One region of the Salinicoccus siamensis genome, then DNA from elsewhere that is predicted to be linked to it. Evidence: riboswitches for the same ligand, from Rfam matches in the RefSeq annotation. Region 1 holds a riboswitch; each other region holds the start of a gene.
What was found. A riboswitch is a leader RNA that binds a small molecule or an ion and turns the genes downstream of it on or off. The one in region 1 is predicted to bind S-adenosylmethionine.
Positions count from the first base shown of each region.

Region 2: another riboswitch for S-adenosylmethionine. It lies ahead of ACZ5LF_RS09565 (methionine ABC transporter ATP-binding protein); the one in region 1 lies ahead of ACZ5LF_RS10995 (O-acetylhomoserine aminocarboxypropyltransferase/cysteine synthase family protein).
Region 3: another riboswitch for S-adenosylmethionine. It lies ahead of ACZ5LF_RS07065 (methionine ABC transporter ATP-binding protein); the one in region 1 lies ahead of ACZ5LF_RS10995 (O-acetylhomoserine aminocarboxypropyltransferase/cysteine synthase family protein).
Region 4: another riboswitch for S-adenosylmethionine. It lies ahead of metK (methionine adenosyltransferase); the one in region 1 lies ahead of ACZ5LF_RS10995 (O-acetylhomoserine aminocarboxypropyltransferase/cysteine synthase family protein).

Region 1 covers NZ_AP043765.1:2,131,143-2,136,323, reverse strand. The annotation lists gene ACZ5LF_RS11005 (chorismate mutase) at 1-13, shown strand, start outside; gene ACZ5LF_RS11000 (homoserine O-succinyltransferase) at 71-946, opposite strand; gene ACZ5LF_RS10995 (O-acetylhomoserine aminocarboxypropyltransferase/cysteine synthase family protein) at 989-2,266, opposite strand; SAM riboswitch class I at 2,337-2,432, opposite strand; gene ACZ5LF_RS10990 (alpha/beta hydrolase) at 2,556-3,302, shown strand; guanidine-I (ykkC/yxkD leader) riboswitch at 3,395-3,489, shown strand; gene ACZ5LF_RS10985 (DMT family transporter) at 3,535-3,870, shown strand; gene ACZ5LF_RS10980 (DMT family transporter) at 3,872-4,186, shown strand; gene ACZ5LF_RS10975 (YflT domain-containing protein) at 4,272-4,622, opposite strand; gene ACZ5LF_RS10970 (Na+/H+ antiporter family protein) at 4,811-5,181, shown strand, end outside.
Region 2 covers NZ_AP043765.1:1,869,694-1,874,874, forward strand. The annotation lists gene ACZ5LF_RS09555 (MetQ/NlpA family ABC transporter substrate-binding protein) at 1-357, opposite strand, end outside; gene ACZ5LF_RS09560 (methionine ABC transporter permease) at 396-1,088, opposite strand; gene ACZ5LF_RS09565 (methionine ABC transporter ATP-binding protein) at 1,085-2,107, opposite strand; SAM riboswitch class I at 2,182-2,281, opposite strand; gene ACZ5LF_RS09570 (thioredoxin family protein) at 2,322-2,639, opposite strand; gene ACZ5LF_RS09575 (toprim domain-containing protein) at 2,590-2,997, opposite strand; gene gcvH (glycine cleavage system protein GcvH) at 3,064-3,444, opposite strand; gene ACZ5LF_RS09585 (Spx/MgsR family RNA polymerase-binding regulatory protein) at 3,508-3,870, opposite strand; gene ACZ5LF_RS09590 (thioredoxin family protein) at 3,998-4,315, shown strand; gene aroD (type I 3-dehydroquinate dehydratase) at 4,347-5,099, opposite strand.
Region 3 covers NZ_AP043765.1:1,357,723-1,362,903, reverse strand. The annotation lists partial or broken gene ACZ5LF_RS07085 (IS30 family transposase) at 1-171, opposite strand, end outside; gene ACZ5LF_RS07080 (prepilin peptidase) at 444-1,160, shown strand; gene radC (RadC family protein) at 1,163-1,840, shown strand; gene ACZ5LF_RS07070 (hypothetical protein) at 1,859-2,221, shown strand; SAM riboswitch class I at 2,533-2,635, shown strand; gene ACZ5LF_RS07065 (methionine ABC transporter ATP-binding protein) at 2,699-3,712, shown strand; gene ACZ5LF_RS07060 (methionine ABC transporter permease) at 3,705-4,364, shown strand; gene ACZ5LF_RS07055 (MetQ/NlpA family ABC transporter substrate-binding protein) at 4,366-5,169, shown strand; gene ACZ5LF_RS07050 (aminotransferase class I/II-fold pyridoxal phosphate-dependent enzyme) at 5,166-5,181, shown strand, end outside.
Region 4 covers NZ_AP043765.1:858,347-863,527, forward strand. The annotation lists gene pckA (phosphoenolpyruvate carboxykinase (ATP)) at 1-1,272, opposite strand, end outside; SAM riboswitch class I at 1,421-1,524, shown strand; gene metK (methionine adenosyltransferase) at 1,616-2,809, shown strand; gene ACZ5LF_RS04540 (nuclease-related domain-containing protein) at 2,999-3,907, shown strand; gene ACZ5LF_RS04545 (NAD-dependent succinate-semialdehyde dehydrogenase) at 3,990-5,181, shown strand, end outside.

The DNA of each region.
Region 1 (5,181 bases):
CCATGAAATATAAAACACATTACGTAGAAAGCCTCTGAAACTGGATCCAGTTTCAGAGGCTTTTCCGTTATTATTCCTCAAGTCGTGTGAGGTCGTAATAGGTATTTTGGTATGTTTCATTGATCCAATTATTGAAAAGGAGATGGGCATGGCTCTTCCAGGAGAACACAGGTCTGGAATCAGAGTCGTCCTCGATGAAATAATTGGAGGGTGGCAGAATTTTTCCACCCGTGCGCAAATCTCTTTCATATTCCTCTTCTAAAGTGGTGCGGCCATATTCCAGATGACCGAGGACGAAGAGATCACGCTGGTCATCAGTACACATTATGTCCGGGCCGAAGCGGTCATGGCTAGTCAATACCTCAAGCCCCTCTGTATGCTGAACCGCCCTATAATCTATTTGGGCATGCCTAGATTGAGGGACTCGGTAGACATCATCGAACCCTCTCAGTAAGGGATGGTACGGTTTGATGTTATCATAGTCGAATACACCAAATATTTTGGCTGAAAGCACAAACTTCTGGATGCCAAAATAATGGTTCAATGCGAATTGGGCTCCCCAACAGATGAAGAATCTTGAGAATACATGGGTTTCAGACCACTTCATTATATCGCGCAATTCGTCTATATAATCCACTTCGTGAAAATCCAGTTTTTCGACTGGCGCGCCAGTCACAATCATGCCGTCATACTGTCTGTCAGTTATTTCCCCGAATGTGTGATAATACTTCTGAAGGTGGCTGGTGGGTGTGTTCTTACTGATATGGCTGTTCATATGCATGAAATCCACATCGACCTGCAGTGGTGTATTGCCCAAGAGACGGAGAAGCTGTAACTCCGTCTCTTCTTTTTTAGGCATCAGATTCAGAATAAGAATGCGTAGCGGGCGAATATCTTGAGTATGTGCACGATGCTCTTCTATCGTATAGACATTTTCATTGTGCAAGTGTTACTTGACAGGTAGGCCTTCAATTATTTTTATCGGCATTTAAATCGCATCCAAAGCTTTTTCGAGGTCACCAATGATATCATCGATGTGTTCCAAGCCTATAGATACGCGGATGGCCTCAGGTCTCACTCCGCCTTTCAACTGTTCAGATTCGTCGAGCTGCGAGTGTGTCGTAGAGGCGGGATGGATCACCAGGGACTTTGCATCACCGACATTAGCGAGTAAGGAAAAGAGCTCCAAAGATTCAATGAAACATTTTCCGGCTTCATACCCGCCCGCCACCCCGAAAGTAAATATGGCGGAGGCGCCTTTTGGAAGATATTTTTTCTGCAGAGCGTTATATTTACTGGACTTAAGGCCCACATAATCCACCCATTGTACTTTTTCGTGATCTTCGAGATATTCTGCTACGGCTTTTGCATTTTCAACATGTCTTTCCATCCTTAAAGATAATGTTTCGATGCCCTGCACCAGTAAAAATGCATTGAAAGGAGATATCGCAGCACCTGTATCGCGTAATAATGTAGTTCGAAGTTTGAACACGTAAGCGGCCGGACCGAATGCCTCGGTAAAAACAAGCCCATGGTAAGAGTCATCGGGTTCAGTAAGACCTGGGAATTTGCCGTTGTTCCAATTGAAATTCCCACCGTCCACAATCACGCCGCCTATGGAAGTGCCATGCCCGCCGAGGAATTTGGTGGCAGAATGGACAACAACATTAGCTCCGTGCTCAAGTGGACGGCAAAGGTAAGGTGTGGCAAATGTGTTATCGACAATGAGAGGAATACCATGAGTTGAAGCAATCTCAGCCAATGCTTCAATATCCTCTATATTGCCCTCAGGATTGCCAATTGTTTCAATGAATATCGCTTTTGTATTATGTTTAATTTTACGTGAAACGTTATCAATATCCTTTGTGTCAACAAAACTTGTCTCGATGCCGAATTTCTTGAAGGTATGGTTGAATAGCGTATGTGTGCCTCCATACAGGCTGGTCGTTGAAATGATATGGTCTCCGTTACCAGCGACACCTTGGATGGCATAGTTGATTGCAGCCATGCCTGATGCGACAGCCAAACCCCCAACCCCGCCTTCAAGATCCGAGACCCGTGTTTCAAGTGCTGCAGTCGTAGGGTTCATGATGCGCGTATATATGTTGCCGGCATCCTGAAGACCGAATAGTTCGGCCGCGTGCTTAGTGTCATCGAATACATAAGAAGTGGTCTGATAGATTGGGAGCGCGCGTGATTTGGTGTCCGTATCTACTTCCTGGCCTGCATGCAACTGTTTTGTTTCAAATCGATAGTGTTTCGACATTTCCATACCTCCAGATAATATATTAAAATTAAAAAAGAGTCTGCCCAAAGATAAAGGGAGACTCTTGAGTCGCTCATCTTTCAGGACATGCCTGTGGGATTTAGCACCTTACCTAAAAGGTTGCCGGGCTTCATAGGGCCAATCCCTCCACCGCTCTTGATAAGTGAATATTGAATTAAGAGCTATAATACTATAGGGAACATTTAATTGTCAAATATTTTAAAAAATTTTAAGGATGTTTGGCAAAGTATCTAATAAGGAAAATGAAACAACGAAAAGGGGAATGAGCATGAAGATTGTCAAACCTGCTCCGATATATCATGAAGGTGGTTATAGGGCGATCATCCTATTGCATTCTTTTACGGGTACAGTAAGGGATGTGAAGAACTTGGCAGAACATTTGAAGGATGAAGGCTACACAATATCGGCACCCAGTCTGGCAGGACATGGTACGGGTCCTGATGCAATGGCAAAGGTGGGCCCTCAAGATTGGTGGCAGGATGTAGAAGAAGCTTACGATGACCTCAAGAAAAACGGTCATGACGAAATTGCGGTTGCTGGGGTCTCTCTTGGAGGGCTCCTTTCCTTGAAAGCGGGCGAGGAGCTTGAAGGTATAAAAGGAATAGTGGCGATGTCGGTACCTATGGATAAGGATAATGATGGCATCAATAAAAGAATGATAAATTACACGCGCAATTTCATGAAGTTCGTTGGGCATTCAGATGAAGAGATAGAAGAAAAGGTTAAGGAAATCAAAGAAGCGCCTATGGAGGGCCTAAAAGATTTCAAAACAATGATTGATGAAGTACATGGGCGGTTATCGGAAATCGATGTGCCCGTAGCGGTAAAATACGGTGAGAGAGATGCTGAGTCATATAGGGATAGTGCGCTGCAGATTTTTGATGAATTGCAGATCGAAGAAAAACATGTCAAAGGATATTCAGATACAAGCCATCTCATGACACGTAGCCGGGAAGAGGAAACACTTTTTGAAGATATTACCAGATTTGTGGACGGTCTCTCGTGGAAGCGCTAAAGATGTAGACGATGTAGCTACAGTGTGAATGACTCCAAAGATTGTGTGCTTGAGAATCTCTAGAAAACCAGTTAAACTTTATAGTAAATTCATATAAAGCCATCTAGGGTTCCGCCATCCAATGGGACTGGTCCGAGAGATGGCGCATGAGCGGATCATGACACGGAGGGACAAAAGCCTGGGAGAGAAATCTATTCTCTCCCAGGCTTTTTTACGGATTAGGAGGAAAATGATGAGTATACAATGGATAAAAGTATTTATTGCGAGTGCTTTTGAAGTAGGGTGGGTGATTGGTTTGACCCACTCAACCTCATGGTATCATTGGCTGTTTACAGGCATTGCGATTTTTGTCAGTTTCTACTTGATGATTAATGCAGGAGAATATCTACCTGTAGGTACAGTCTATGCAGTTTTCGTAGGACTGGGTGCATTTGGGACTGTACTCTCTGAAATCATCTTGTTTGGCGCGCCCTTTTTACCATTGAAGATCACTTTGATTTCATTGATATTGGTGGGCGTAATAGGCTTGAAGATAGTAACAGATGACAAGGAAAGGCAGGGGGAGTAGTATGGCTTGGATATCACTTATAGTAGCTGGAATGTTTGAAGTATGCGGTGTGCTTTCCATCAATAAATTGCATAACGACAAATCGCTCACTGCCTTGGCCCTCTTACTCCTATGTTTCGGGTTATCCTTCTTCTTCCTGGCAATCGCACTGGAAACATTGCCGATGGGCGTGGCGTATGCTGTGTGGACGGGAATAGGGGCTTCCGGAGGCGCACTTCTTGGGATGTTCTTCTTCGGGGAGTCCAGAGATTGGCGACGCATCTTTTTCATACTATTGATTATTTCTGCGGTTGTAGGGTTGAAACTCATTTCCTAGGAGCAGTTCCGGCTTAGAGAGGGCTGTTGTGGAAGATTGTTAGAAGTAGTAGAGGCCGCTTTTAGATAGAAGCGGCTTCTACATATCAGTCCAGGTATTTTTCCAGATCGGTGTTATTTGTCACGATTAAAACTGTCTCTCCTTCATTGGAACTAGTTGCATAGCGCTCGGCTTCACCTTCGCTGAAACCGAAATCCTGGAATTGTTTTCTCATGGTTTTATCCCTTTCTTCTAAAGCAGCTTTTATACTTTCTTTGACTCCCATTTCAATGACCCCGGCTGTGTTGATACCCATTTTGCTGACAATTTCCTTGGTGTAATCATAATCATATGAAAGGATATAGATATCACTGCGATTTACATTGTTAGTGATAAGCGTGTCTACGGCTTTTTGGAAGACATCCTGATCTTTATAGAGTCTAATGAATGGTTTCATGAAATTTCCTCCAATCCATTTACATAATCCCTATTAAGTTCCCGGTGGATAATTCAACTAAACATAAGGGCTCCTACCATAATTTTAAGCTACATTTGCAAAAGCGTGGCTATATACAAGCATTGACAAAACTTTGCTCACTCTTTAGTATTACAATATTATAATTCCCAAAGAACGGAAGGTGTCTGATTGTGAACGCAGTTCTGATTGCAGTACTGGTAATGATATTATTGAGCCTATTTAGATTGAATGTGGTACTGGCCCTTTTCATAGGCGCACTTGCTGGTGGTCTTGTGGCCGGCATGGGGTATGGAGAGGTTATCAGCATCTTTACGGAAGGAATCGTTGGTGGTGCAGAAATAGCATTGAGCTATGCATTGCTTGGCGGATTTGCAGCTTTAATCGCCTATAGCGGCATCACGGAAGTGCTGGTGGGTTTCATCATCAGAATCCTGAAAAAAGAACAATCCAAAAAAGCACGGATTGTCGCCAAAGTATCGATTATTTTTGCCTTATTGGCAATCTCCATAATGAGTCAGAACTTGATTCCGGTACATAT
Region 2 (5,181 bases), 260 kb from region 1:
ATCGTGGGATTCTTTTTCCGTTTTAAGGTACGGTGTGTGCTGAAAGTAGTTTGCATCGACTTCCTCATCCGCTAAAAGACGGTTTGGGGTAGTGTAGTCATTGACGATTGAAATATCAAGTTCGATTCCTTCTGATTCAAGCAGGCTGGCTGCCTTTTCAAGAATTTCGGCATGTGGGGCGGGAGAAGCGGCTATCGAGAGTTTTCCGCCAGCCTCTTCAGTTTCTTCGTTTTCACTTGTTTCAGCATTCTCTGCACTTTCCTCGCTGTCATCTGAAACGGCATCTTTGGAACCACCGCATGCTGTCAGGAGAACTGCAAATGCCAACAGGGTAAAAAACAATAGATATTTTTTCATGATCAATTCCTACTTTCCAATTGTATTTATAATGAGGGCTATCTTTTATCCACAGTTTTGGCGGTGAAGTCTCCAATGAACTGGATGATAAAAACGATCGCCAATATTATTATCGTTGCGACCAGAGTGACATCGCTCTGGCTTCTGGTGAAACCGACCATGTAGGCAAGGTTGCCCAGCCCGCCGGCTCCGATGACTCCTGCAATCGCAGTGGACCCGACCAGCATGATCGCCGTGACTGTGATTCCTGATATCAATGCCGGCAGAGACTCCGGCAGGAGCACTTTCCTGATGATTGTCCAAGTGCCTGCCCCCATGGACTCCGCTGCTTCGATGACACCTTTGTCAATCTCTTTCAGTGCTATTTCCACAAGTCTTGCATAGAAGGGGGACGCCCCAATGATCAATGCCGGCAAGGCACCTTGGGAGCCCATGATGGTGCCCATCAACACTTTAGTGAATGGTATCAGCAATATGATTAATATGATGAACGGTATGGCCCTGAACAAATTGACGAGGAAAGCCGTTACGCCATAGATCGGCGCACTTGCTGCATGCTCTTTCTTGGATGACAAGAAGAGTATGATGCCTAGCATCAGGCCGAAGATGAAGGTGAACGCGGTTGAAACTACCGTCATATAGAGGGTTTCCTGTGTAGCTGTCCACACATTCCCCCACCTGACATTCTCAAAAGAGAGCATTTCCTGGAATGCTGCCACAAAATTCATCATTGCTGCTCCACCTCCACTGTTACATCGTGCTCGGCAAGCTCCTCACCAAGAAGTCCCAACTTCTCTTCGTCCGCTTCTATGGCAACGTAGAGGTGCCCGTAGGACTCGTTGTTGGTCCGCTTGATGTTGCCAGACAATATGTTCAAGTCCAAGTTGTATTTTTTGATGACTTGGGAAACGATCGGCGCCCTGGACTGGGACCCGACAAATCCAAGCTTCAGAACCTTTGAAGCTGGGAACATTTCTTTCACCTCTTCAAAAGACAGTGCTGATTCTTCATCATTGATATCGTCTTTGACAAATCGTTTCGTCACGCTATGTTCAGGATTCTGGAACAATTTTATGATCGGTCCTGTTTCGACTACCTTGCCGTTCTCCATGACAGCGCCTCTATCACAGATTTTACGGATCACATGCATTTCATGGGTAATCAGAACAATAGTCAAGTCCATTTCATCCCGAATCCTGATCAGCAGATCCAACACCTCATCGGTCGTTTCCGGATCGAGCGCGCTTGTCGCCTCATCGCACAGCAACACTTCGGGCCGATTGGATAATGCGCGGGCGATCCCCACCCGTTGCTTCTGGCCTCCAGACAATTGGCTCGGATGATTGTCTTCTCGTCCCGTCAATCCGACCAGAGCAATCAGTTCAGCGACTCTCTTCTCACGCTCCTTTTTAGGCACACCGGCAATTTCAAGCGGAAAACTGATGTTTTCAGCGACCGTCCTAGACCAGAGAAGATTGAAATGCTGAAAAATCATAGAAACTTTCTGGCGTTTTTTCCGAAGTGCAGGGCGTGTCATCGAAGTAAGGGTATCTCCGCTGATCACCACGTCACCTGAAGTTGGCCGTTCCAGACCGTTGAGCAGCCGGATCAGTGTGGACTTCCCAGCCCCGGAGTAGCCTATCACCCCAAATATCTCGCCCTGACGGACATGCAGATCTACCTCATCCACTGCTTTTATATCTGCGGCTTTAGTCTTAAATGTCTTGGTCGCTTTTTTTATATCTATCATCATGCTCCACTCCTGCCTATAAAAATAAGAAAGCCTACTCAAAAAATGAGTAGGCTTCTGGTATCATCCGCAGCCTCTCATCTTCGATCCTAGGATCTAGTGAATTAGCACCTTGTCATAATGACGGTTGCCGTGGCTTCATAGGGCACTTCCCTCCACCACTCTTGATAAGAGTCTTGTTATTCGATTGTTAACCATGATAGCACCAGTCGGTCTAGGCGTCAACAAAAAATTCTTCTAATTTTTCAGTTAAATGGGGGACGGATTGAAATGCATAGATTTCTTCCTTCAACTTCCCATTTTTAAAAAGGAGGAGTGCGGGTGCAGAACGGATCTGATATTTTTCAATCAATTCCTTTTCATAATTCAGGTCCACTGCTGTATAGGAAAAACTTTTCATCTCCGCTACTACATCCAGCATCTTCTCAGCAATCCTGCAATTGGCGCAGATTGGCGCATAGCAGTACAGGATAAAGGTGTCTTCAGCTTGAATATGGCTGATTATATCGATTTTTTCGGAGGATTTCTTCATTTTCGAACTTACCTTTCATGAGCAGTCTTTCATCGACGTAAAATCCATGATGGGCGAGCAGCATCGCAAGATAATCGAGGGGACACCGGCTCACTTCACCATAGTTAGAATCTATATAAACGTGCGTGCCCTCACTAATGTGCCTTTTGAACCACTGTCTGATCTTTCTGCCTTCCCTGTCTGAATCGGTCAGGATATAGACCTCAGAACCATTTGATTCTTCCAGGATTTCATCCAATTTGGAGATTCCCATGGTACCATGCGTACATATTATATGTACAGGCTCCACCAGTACTTCTTCGATGCGGTGCTTATCTGTTTTTCCCTCTACAATGAGTATCTTATCAGAAACATGCATAGCCATCACCTCTGGTCCATGATAGATTTTAAAAAAACTCTGGACAATGTCCAGAGTTCAAGTATTCTATGCGTCCACCATTTCATCATAAGCATCCGCATCCATCAGCTTATCGACCTGTGAATCGTCGGAAAGTTCGACAACAAGCATCCAGGCCTCTTCATAAGGAGATTCATTGACGAGTTCAGGGCTATCTTCCAGCTCTTCATTTATTTTTACTACTGTACCACTTACCGGCGCATATAATTCAGATACGGTCTTAACTGATTCTACGCTACCGAATGATTCCCCAACTGTAATATCGTCACCTTCAGCAGGGAGCTCGACGAATACGATGTCCCCGAGTTCTGATTGTGCAAACTCAGTGATGCCGAGTGTTACCTTGCCATCTTCCACCTTGACCCATTCGTGATCTTCTGAATACTTGAATTCTTTTGGTGATGCCACAATAAAAACCTCCTTTTTCTTATACACATATATATTCTCACATACTTTGCCATTTAAGCAAGGTTAATCATTCGTATCAAAGGTTCTCCTATACTCTGCCTCTTTAAAACCGAGCAGTACGGTTTCTTCGCGATAGAGCAACGGTCGTTTTATAAGCAGCCCGTCAGCTTCCAGCAAGCCAAGCTTCTCATTGTCGGATAAAGTATCAAGACGTGTCTTAAGTTCCAGTTCCTTGAACTTTTTTCCACGTGAATTAAAGAATTCATCCAAACTTCTTCCGGATTTCTTGGCCATCTCTGATATTTCTTCTCCGGATGGAGGGGTTTTCACGATATCGATGTCCTCAAAAGGAATGTCATTCTCTTTCAGGAAGTTTTTGGCCTTACGGCAAGTCGTACATTTTGGATACCCATATAATATAGTCATCAATTTCCTCCAGTTTAATTATAAGGTGATTCTTCAAGTTTTCCATGGATGTTGGGGTCTGGCATATTTTCATATTATAAAAAAAGATGGTAGACTGAAACATATCGATATATAAAGGAGTAAGATTATGAAGCCGATTACTGCATATGATGACTACAGCCAAAAGATTCAAGGTGATGATAAGATCATCATCAAGTTTTTCGCAGACTGGTGCCCGGACTGTACGCGCATGAACATGTTCATCGATCCCATCCTGGAAGAATACAACCATGTTGAGTGGTATGAACTGAATCGTGACGATGTGCCCGAAGCTGCGGATGAGAATGATGTCATGGGGATTCCGAGCCTGCTCGTTTTCCAGAACGGCAAGAAGCTCGCCCACCTGCATTCTGCAGATGCCAAGTCACCTGAATCCGTCCAGGAATTCCTGAAATCAAACATATGATCAAGTAAAGTGCCCTTCTGCGGCACTTTTTCTATTTACCTTCCTCAAACAACCCAAGGTTTTCCTTCAAATCCTCTGCAAGGATTTGTCCAGGTGCAGCTTTGTGAAGTATATAACCGTAGGTCAGGCATGAACCGAATACTCCGCCGGCTACCCTGGTAATCTTTCCAAGCTCCCCCATTGCGATGCCGACCACCCGGCAATCAAACTGTTGACGGGCATCATGGACGGCACTCAATATGCTGAGGACGTCACGCCCCCCGGCCGGTTGGTAGGCCAGCTTTAAAATGTCTCCGCCACTTTCGAGCATATCTCGATATGTTGCCATCATTTCGTCAAAGTGGGGAGTGTCCTGAAAATCGTGCTGACTGAGGATGACGCCTATCTCCTTGGATTTTGCGCGCGCGACGAGGTTATCGATGATGTCTTCATACATGAAAAATTCAATATCCACCATGTCGATGCTGCAACGTTCCATCACATCAGCAAGCAATGATTCATATTCAGCTGCCGTCTTTTGGCCTTTCCCCCCTTCTTTCAATGTCCGGTACGTATAGATGATCGGATACCCGGCCATATGGCTCGTAATATATTCGACCATTTCTATATGGTCTTCACGGCTCAACGCATCAAATGCATCGCTCCTGATTTCAAGGATATCGAATGCACTGGTATTCATCCTTGCCGCTTCCATTTCTTCATCAATCATTTCCTTTGAATTACCCGAGAAGGATACAACCACCTTCGGCATGCCCGCTCCGATATCTACACCTTTAATATTCATAGTAATCCCCCACGTTATCTTCATTTACCTATACATTAAATAAAATGCATAAAAATTTCAATTATATATCCATTTCATTTTT
Region 3 (5,181 bases), 770 kb from region 1:
GCGCTGGTAGTAGTCCAATGCGCTGTGGCCGGCTCTAAAAAAAGCCACAACATTATGGACCGTCTGTCGGGCCCGGCAGACCCGTTTGGAGATTTTTGAAACAGGGATGTTCTGATGAAAGTAGGATGCTATGATGACCAGTTCATCCGTGCTAAAATGGGTGTCGGTCATTCGTGATCACTCCTATGTTTTCTTTGGTTGGAAAACCATTTTGAGTGTATCACGAGTGGCTCTTTCTATGTGTCTAGCTTAATTTTACAATCGGCGATATCAAAAATTTTGTGTTAAACAGAAAATGGTATTGAAGGTAGAATAATAAAGAAACATGTATAATTATTAAGCTGAAATTAATTTTTTGCAGTTTATTATTGTCTATTGGTGATTACTGCGTTTTTACTAAATAAGGTTATGAAGCTAATATAGTGTCAGGAAGAGGTGATGCTATGTTTTTTATAATTATTCTTGGAGGTATCTGCGCATCATTTATATATGCTGTAACTGCATCCGATAACATTTCGATTTTATATCGTAGAAGTAGATGTGATTTATGTTTTCAGAGCTTAAAGCCTTATGAGCTAATTCCGGTAATGAGTTTTATTTTGCTTAAGGGGAAATGTTCCTATTGCAAAGAGAAAATCGATAACAGTTTTATAGTCTGTGAAATTTTAGTAATACTTCTTTATTTACTGCCCATTTATTTTAACCTTTCTCTCAAAGACCTCACATTATATTATTTGATGATTACAATTTTGTTGCCGCTTTCAATCTATGATAGAAAAAATTTAAAAATACCAAATCACATGAATCTTATATTTTTAGTTGCTGGACTATTTTTAACAGATCTATATTATTTAGAACCATTTCAGGACATTTGTATAATTTTAATTTTACATCTATTCTTTTATTTATTTTCAGAGTCAATAGGATATGGCGATATAAAATTGTTTACAGTAATCACTTTGATTACCCCTGTCAACTTCTTTATTTATAGCTTACTTCTTACCTATTTGATTGGAGGGTTATTTGTAATAATACTGCATTTCTATAAAACAAAGTTACCCGCTAAGATCCCTCTGGTCCCGTTTATTACTACGGCTATTATACTTTCATTTTTGTTATATGATGATTTGAATTCTATATATTTTGGAGGCTTCCTATAAGAATGTTAATTAAAGAGATGCACTTTTCGGATAAACCAAGAGAAAGATTGATGATTTATGGTCCTGATAAGCTTACTAATCAAGAGTTGCTTGGGATAATCATCAATACCGGCCACAAAGAGGAGTCTAGTATTGGAATTGCAAACAGAATCATAAAAGATATGAAATCTGTTCGTGAACTGCGTGATCTTACTTATCAGGAACTAATCAGCATTAAAGGTATTGGGGAAGCAAAAGCAATAACCATATTAGCAGTTATTGAACTAGCAATAAGAATGCATACACATTCATTAGAGGAAGATCTTTACATAAAAAGCCCAGATGATGTGAGTAAACTACTTATGGAAAAAATGAGATATTATCAACAAGAACATTTTGTAGTTTTATATTTATCTACCAAAAATATGGTTATCCACCAAGAAACGATGTTTAAAGGGTCTTTGAATACTTCGATAGTGCATCCTAGGGAGGTATATAAAGAAGCGATAAAGAGGAGCGCTGCCGCGATAATATGTGTACATAATCATCCTAGTGGTGATCCTTCGCCTTCGAGAGAAGATATCGAGGTTACAAAACGTTTGTATGAATGTGGAGAAATGATCGGCGTTGACTTTTTAGATCACATAATTATTGGATCTGGTAAATATATTAGCTTGAAAGAGATGAATGTAATTAAATAGCTAGAGGGGAACGATATAATGGGTTTGGATATGTATTTATATCTTGAAGATAATGAAACCAAAGAATTTATAGAATATAGTTATTATAGGAAATTTAACGCTCTTCAGGGTTATTTCGTAGATAATTTCTCTTTAGAGAACTGTGGGAAAGTAGAAATTGAGATAGAAACCGTTAGCAGGTTATATATATTATTAAATGAAATTAGATACAATCCTGAAAAAGCTGAGGTATTGCTCCCTGTTTATAAAGGACCATTTTTCGGGTCATACGAATATGACAAAATTTATCATAACCATATTAACCAAGCCGCATCAGATTTTTACCATGCCAAATTTATAAATTATAATCGATTCACCCTTTACTACACCTCAAATTGGTAATATTAACAAAGTGGTCGAATGATGCAGAAAGAGATTTTAGTCTTACATAATAAGGATGTTATTGAGATGGTACTGCGCAATACTTTTTAAATAATGGTAGGTCCATAATCCTTTGATAGATTCTATGTATTATCTAGAATCTAGATATCATATTCATAAGGAAAACAGGGTGATGTCATCACCCTGTTTTTAAATCCCTTTTGATTTGAAATTATCATTATCCATAGAAATCAAAAATAAAAGATTTATTATTATTAATATATTGACAATTCTAATAGTCTCGAGTAAAGTGATATTCATTCAATTAAATACATTTATCCAGAGAAGTGGAGGGATTGGGCCCTTTGAAGCTTCAGCAACAGGCTGTTATGGTACTGTGCTAAATCCTACAAGCGGATGCTTGGCAGATAGATATCTTTAAGCCATTTGCATTTAGCAGATGGCTTTTTGTTTTTAATATAAAAAGGATGTGGTGGCGTGGCTATTGAAATTACCGATGTCTCTAAAGAATATTTTGTTAAAGGAAAAAGGATAGAAGCTCTGAAAAAGACGACGCTCTCCATTCGTGAGGGCGAGATCTTCGGTCTGATTGGCTTCAGCGGGGCGGGGAAAAGTACTCTGTTGCGCCTGATCAATTTGTTGGAACAGCCGACTACCGGCAGCATCAATGTTAATGGTACCAATTTGGGCAAGTTGGCAGGAAGGGACTTGCGTGTAAAACGTCAGAAGATCGGCATGATCTTCCAACAGTTCAATCTGATTGAAACTAAAACGGTCTACCAGAACATAGAATTTGTGTTGAAGGCGAGCAATTACGACAAGAAGAAGGTGTCGTCGCGCATCGAAGAGTTACTGGCACTTGTGGGCTTGGCCGACAAGATGGATAGCTACCCCAAAAACTTGAGTGGCGGACAGAAGCAGCGTGTCGGCATTGCACGGGCATTAGCCAATGGTCCTGAAGTGCTTTTGTGTGATGAAGCGACAAGTGCACTCGATCCTGATACGACAAAAACAATTCTGAAACTGCTTAAAAAGATCAACAAGGAGCTGGGCATCACCATTGTGTTGATTACCCACGAGATGGAGGTCATTAAAGAGATTGCTGACCGTGTGGGCGTGATGACGGCAGGAGAGATTGTGGAGATGGATGATGTCTACGCGATCTTCAGCCATCCGGAACACGAAGTGACGAAAGGATTTGTTCAGGATATATATGATTTCACCATCCCACCGCACATTGAACTGAACAGTGAATCTGAAGTGATCACCATCAAATTCCTGAATGAATATGCGGAAGCGAACTATGTAAACCAACTCTACCGTCATTTTGACTGCGATATAAGCATATTGAATGGCCGCATCGAATATATCCAGGATATGCCTCTTGGATTTCTGATGCTCCACATCAAAGGCAGACAGGAAGAGATCACTAGATTGAAGCAGTTCATCGACGACTCAAAAGGAATAGAGAGGGCTGAAATATATGGATAGATTGATAGAAATTACACCGCTGCTATACCGGGCACTACTCGAAACGACTCTCATGGTATCGATATCCATATTCTTTGCGGTGCTGCTCGGACTCCCGCTCGGTGTATTGCTGTATGTGACCGCCAATCCGCTGCTCTATAGGATAAAACCACTGAATCAGTTTTTAGGGGCGCTGACGAACGTGATCCGGTCCTTCCCTTTCATTATATTGATTGTAGCGATCATGCCGATTGCGACTTGGCTGACAAACAGCTCCCACGGGCCGGTATTTGCCAGTGTGGCGCTTTCGTTAGCCGCTGTGCCGCTATTTGCGAGACTGGTGGAGACAAGCTTCAATGGCGTGGATAAAGGGGTGATTGAAGCGAGCATTGCTGGGGGCGCATCACTCTGGCTGATCATTACGGATGTGTTGATCCCGGAAGCGAAGCGGGGAATCACCCAGGCGATTACGCTGACGATCATCACCATCGTCGCCTTCAGCGCCACAGCAGGTGTCGTCGGTGGGGGCGGCATCGGAGATCTTGCGATACGATATGGCTACTATCGCTATGATACTGTGACGATGATTGCCACTGTCATCATTTTGATTATAATTGTCCAGCTCATCCAGATAATCGGGGACTATTTGAGCCAAAGAGAGGAGAGGAATTGATATGCGTGGGATACTGATATTCCTTCTGTCAACACTTGCTGTCATCATAGGCAGCAGCGCGCTGCTCTACGAAGGGGAGGGGGAAGTGATCACAATCGGCGCTTCCACCGGCCCCTACAGCGATATGGTGAACTTTGCATTGAAGCCAGCACTGGAAGAACAGGGCTACACGGTCGAAATCGTGGAGTACACCGATTATATCCAACCGAACAATGCTCTAAATAACGGGGATCTGGATGCGAATCTTTATCAGAATAAATCGTTCATGGCTGACTTCAATAAGGAGAATGGCACGGATTTCCATAACCTCATCCAAGTGCCGACTGCGCCTATGGGACTCTATTCCAGCGAATATGATTCATTGGATGAAATAGAAAATGGCAGCGAAGTGGCACTTCCCTTGGACCCCGTCAATTCTTCGAGGGGGTTCCAGACGCTTATGGACGCGGGGCTGATTGAAATTGCAGAGGATGCCAATTTACTTGCGATCGAAGAAAAGGATATATTAAAAAACAATAAGAATCTGGAATTCGTCTACCAGGATTCAGGGCAGCTACCGAGAAGTGTGGATCAGATCGGATTATCACTCGTGCCGGGAAACTTTGCATTGGCAAGCGGTATGGATTTGGCGGATGCGCTGCAACTTGAAGATATGAATGAGAATTTCAGGAATCAGATTGTCGTCAATGCTTCAGATAAAGACAGTAAAATGGCAAAAGATCTCATTGAAGCAGTCGAGTCGGAACATTTCAAACAGACGATAGATGAACAATTCAAAGGATTTGATAAACCGGAAGGAGAATGAAGATGAATAAAC
Region 4 (5,181 bases), 900 kb from region 1:
GGTGTTTACGAGATAGACATCGACGTTATGCTTATCGATGAGATCACCCAACATATTCGCGTAAGTTGTCGCATGAAGCGGCAGGAATGGAGAACCAAAGCATGTAGAGAAGACAGGTTGCGGAGAAGTGACACCGCGCTCTGTGCCTGCAAGCTTGGAAGTGAAGCCGCTCAGGAAATGATACATGGCTTGTGATTTAGTCAGCTTCGAGATGGGAGGCAACACACCGAATGCATCAGCGGTCAGGAAAATGATCGTATTCGGGTGACCAGCCACTGAAGGGATGCGTGCATTGTCGATGTAATCGAGAGGATAGGCTGCACGAGTATTTTCAGTCAACGCGTTATCGTCATAGTCCGGAGTGCCGTCTTTATCAACCACCACGTTTTCCAGAACCGTCCCGAAGCGGATTGCCTGGTAGATTTCCGGTTCCTTTTCAGCGGACAGGTTGATCGTTTTGGCATAGCAGCCACCTTCGATATTGAACACGCCATTTTCATTCCATCCGTGCTCATCGTCACCAATCAGTTCGCGCTGTGCATCTGCAGACAAGGTCGTCTTTCCAGTGCCCGAAAGGCCGAAGAACAGTGCGACATCCTTATTCTCACCGACGTTGGCAGAGCAGTGCATGCTCATGATCCCTTGTTCCGGGAGCAGATAGTTCATGACGGAGAAGATGGATTTCTTCATTTCACCAGCGTATTCCGTCCCCCCGATGAGTACGATGCCTTTTTCAAGGGAAACGATGATGAACGTTTCCGATTTAGTACCATCGACTTCAGGGTCGGCCTTGAATGTCGGGGCGGATACGATGGTGAATTCAGGGTTGATGTTAAGAGCTTCTTCCTTCGTTTCCGGTCTGATGAACATGGTGCGGGCAAACATATTGTGCCAGCTGTATTCATTTATTACTCTAAGGTCAAGGCTGGTTGCCTCATCAGCGCCTGCGTGCCCGTTGAAGATAAAGAGTTCTTCCTTGTTATCGAGATAGTCGACGACTTTCGCAAAAAGGTTGTTGAATACCTCTTCGGAAATTGGCTGGTTGACTTCTCCCCAATCAACCTTGTCCCTGGAAGTGTCATCTTCGACGATGAAGCGGTCCTTAGGACTTCTGCCGGTATATTTCCCGGTTTCGGCACGCAAAGCACCCGTATTGGTCAGTTTCCCCTCTCCTCTCTCCAAAGATTTTTCAACAAGTTGGGAAGTGGAGAGTTGGATATGTGCCGCATCCTTCGACACGAGATTCTGAATTAACTCGGAATGGTTTACCATTGTTTATGCCCCCGTTTTATAGATTATACATAGATGATGCTTTTCATGAATTAGTATAACACATTCATAATTGAGGTGACATAATAAATATCAAACAAGAATAGCTTGATTTGAAACCTCTCATCTAGTATATTATAGGGTAAGTTATCTCTTATCAAGAGCCGGTGGAGGGAACATACCCGATGAAGCCCAGCAACCTCTTTACTGAAGAAAGGTGCTAAAGGATGCAGAAGTGATTCTGATCGATAAGGGGAAGAGCGGAGCCTTTTCTCGTCTTATGGAGAAAAAGGCTCTATTTTTTTGCAGTGGGAGATAGCTAATATACTTAAAGGAGATAAAGTTAATGGCAGAGCGTAGACTTTTCACTTCGGAATCTGTTACTGAAGGTCATCCCGACAAGATTGCAGACCAGATTTCCGATGCGATACTTGATGAGATACTGAAAGGGGATAAAGATGCCAGGGTGGCCTGCGAGACGGTGGTCAATACCGGTATGGCACTGATTGTTGGAGAGATAAGTACAAACACTTATGTAGATATCCCTAAAATTGTCAGGAAGACGGTCAAAGATATCGGTTACATCCGTGCCAAATACGGTTACGACTACAAGACTATGTCGGTATTGACGGGGATTGATGAACAGTCTGAAGATATCGCGCAAGGTGTTGATGACGCTTTTGAAACGCGGGATTCGGCAACCATTTCAACAGGGGCAGGCGATCAGGGGCTGATGTTTGGTTTTGCATGCGATGAGACAGAAGAGCTCATGCCTCTGCCAATAGCGTTGGCACATCAGCTTGCCAGGCGGTTGACGGAGGTGCGGAAGGAAGAGATCATCGACTATCTGCGGCCGGATGGCAAGACTCAGGTGACTGTGGAGTACGACGAAGAGAATAATGTAAAGAGAATAGATACCATCGTCATCTCCTCACAACATCATGAAGAAGTGGAGACGGAAAAGATCCGCGAAGATCTCATCAACCACGTCATCCGAGAAGTTGTGCCTGAAGAACTGCTTGATGCGGACACGCGCTATATCATCAACCCGACGGGCCGTTTCGTCATCGGAGGCCCCCAAGGTGATGCAGGATTGACTGGACGCAAGATCATCGTCGACACATACGGAGGATATGCCCGCCATGGTGGAGGCGCATTCAGCGGTAAAGACCCGACTAAAGTCGACCGTTCTGCAGCCTATGCTGCTCGCTATATCGCAAAAAACATCGTGGCGGCGAAAGTTGCTGCAAAATGTGAAATTCAGCTGGCTTACGCGATAGGGGTCAGCGAGCCGGTCTCGATTTCAGTCGATACGTTTGGAACATCTGAATATAGTGAATCGGCTATCGTAGCGGTTATAAGGAAGCAATTCAACTTGTCGCCTGACGGCATCATAGATATGCTCGACCTAAAGCGCCCGATATATAAAGCGACGGCGAGCTATGGCCATTTCGGCCGTAACGACGCGGAATTCCCATGGGAGAAGATTGATAAAGCCACTGCCATAAAGACGGAACTTGAGAGCGTCACGATGAAATAAATGGATAGCTCCCTTAGAAACAGGGGGCTATCTTACATAAGTACGCTAATCCGGTATATTTATATGCAGATGCATTATTTTCCTTGAAAAGCTCGCTTTTCCCATGTAAAGATATATCATTTCCGGTATAATGAACGGAGTCTTAATTAAGACGGGAAAGTCAAACAGGAAAGGAATTGAGGAAAGTCCATGAATACAGATATTTTTACCAATCCGATATTCATCGTGGTGGCAATTCTGCTTCTTATCGTTGCAATTGCGTTCCTGGTCTATTATTTCAGGAATAGAGGCAAAGTGAAAACGCTCCAGGAGGAGTATGATAAAGAGAAGGACGCCCTAGTCGAAAAATATGAGGCTGATAATGCAGCCGAGCGCCAGGAACATGAAGAGAAATTGTCGTCAATCAATGAGAAATATCACGAAGAAACGACATTGCTCAACAATAAACTTTCAAGCCTGCGCCAGTTTACCGTAGACAAGGGAGAGTACTTGACCGATTTGTCACTCCTACAGCTGAAGGACCGCCTTGTGGCAGATGAAAAGATCAGGGAGACGGATATGTACATACTCTCCAATGTGTATCTGCCTTCACGCAATTACACGAACACCCGTAAAATCGATCATCTGGTACTTACGCGGACGGGCATCTATTTGATCGACTCCAAATATTGGAGTGGGCATATACTGCATGGTGTCAATGAAGAGAATTTTGAACAGTTGCCTTATGTAGAACATTTCTTTGACCTTCTGGATATTGACAAGGCAAAAGAACAGACGTTGATATTCGAAAAGGGAAATGAGCAGAATGTGGCAGTCAACCATTATAATGAAACGATCGAAGAAACTAAAATCTCTGCTGAAAAACTCAAGAATATCTTCAAGCTCCAGTACGACGTTGTGCCGATCATCTACTTCAACCCTGAAGACAACGGCAACTATTCCATCGCGAACTACTCCAATGACCCTTCCATAAAAGTATTGGTGGGCGAGGAGGAACTTGAGAATTTCTTCATGAAATATGTCTTCCACGGCCGGTTCCAGTATACGGTTAAAGACCTGGATGAAATTGCAGAAGCGATATTCCAACTGAATCCATAAGCGAAACTTTTGTTTTGATGGACTGAAAGCCTTATAATTTTCTTATAAGGCTTTTATTCTATTTAATGGGAGGCAATCATTTATGTCTGAAGAAATCATTGTACTGAACCCTGCAACAGGTCAGGAAATCGACAGGGTGAAAAAAGAGAGTAAAGCAGATATTGACAAGAAAATTGAAAAAGCGCATGAAACATTCAAAAAGTTCAAGAAAAAGAATCCTCATGACCGCAGTGCACTACTTACAGAGTGGTCCAAGCTGATAGGTGAACACAAAGAGGAAATCGCTGAATTGATAACAAAAGAGAATGGTAAGCCGCTACAGGAATCACGCGGTGAGGTCGACTATGCACGCAGTTATGTCGATTATTATGCTGAAGAGGCAAAACGTGTATATGGCCGCACCATACCACCGCACGAAGATGATGTGCGCATGGTAGTGACCAAACAGCCGATTGGCGTCGTCGCTGCCATTACGCCATGGAACTTCCCGATTGCGATGATGGCCCGCAAAGCAGCACCTGCAGTTGCAGCTGGCTGTACTTTCCTGGTTAAACCTGCAAGTGCAACCCCATTATCTGCAATGAAATTCCTTGATCTGGCATTGGAAGCAGGATTCGATGAAGGTGTCGTCCAATACGTTACCGCCTCTGGTAAAGATGCCGGTGAGGCTTTCACAGAGTCTGATAAAGTAATGAAAATAACATTCACAGGCTCCACCGCTGTCGGAAAGTCATTGATGGAAGGTGCTGCCTCAACAGTCAAGAACATCACCATGGAATTGGGCGGACATGCCCCTCTGGTCGTCCACAAGGATGCGGACATTGATATGGCCGTCGAGCAGGCGATTGCCTCCAAATTCAGAAACTCCGGACAGACATGCGTATGTGCCAACCGCTTCTATGTCCATGAAGATATTGCCGACGCTTTCAGCAAAAAATTTGCAGATGCTTCGAAGAAGCTGAAGATGGGCAACGGTCTTGATGAAGACGTCGCAATAGGACCGATGATCAACGAAGATGGCTACGATAAGGTAATGCGACACATCAACGATGCCGAGGAGAAAGGTGGTAAGATCCTAACGGGCGGTAAGGGTTCAAAGGATGAAGGATACTTCATCGAACCGACAGTAATCACCGGTGCCACTGATGAAATGGTCATCATGAATGAAGAGACGTTCGGACCGGTGGCGCCAATCCAGACATTCTCCACTTTGGATGAAGCCATTGAAAAAGCAAATGATACCGAGTATGGTCTGGCAGCTTATTTCTTCACAG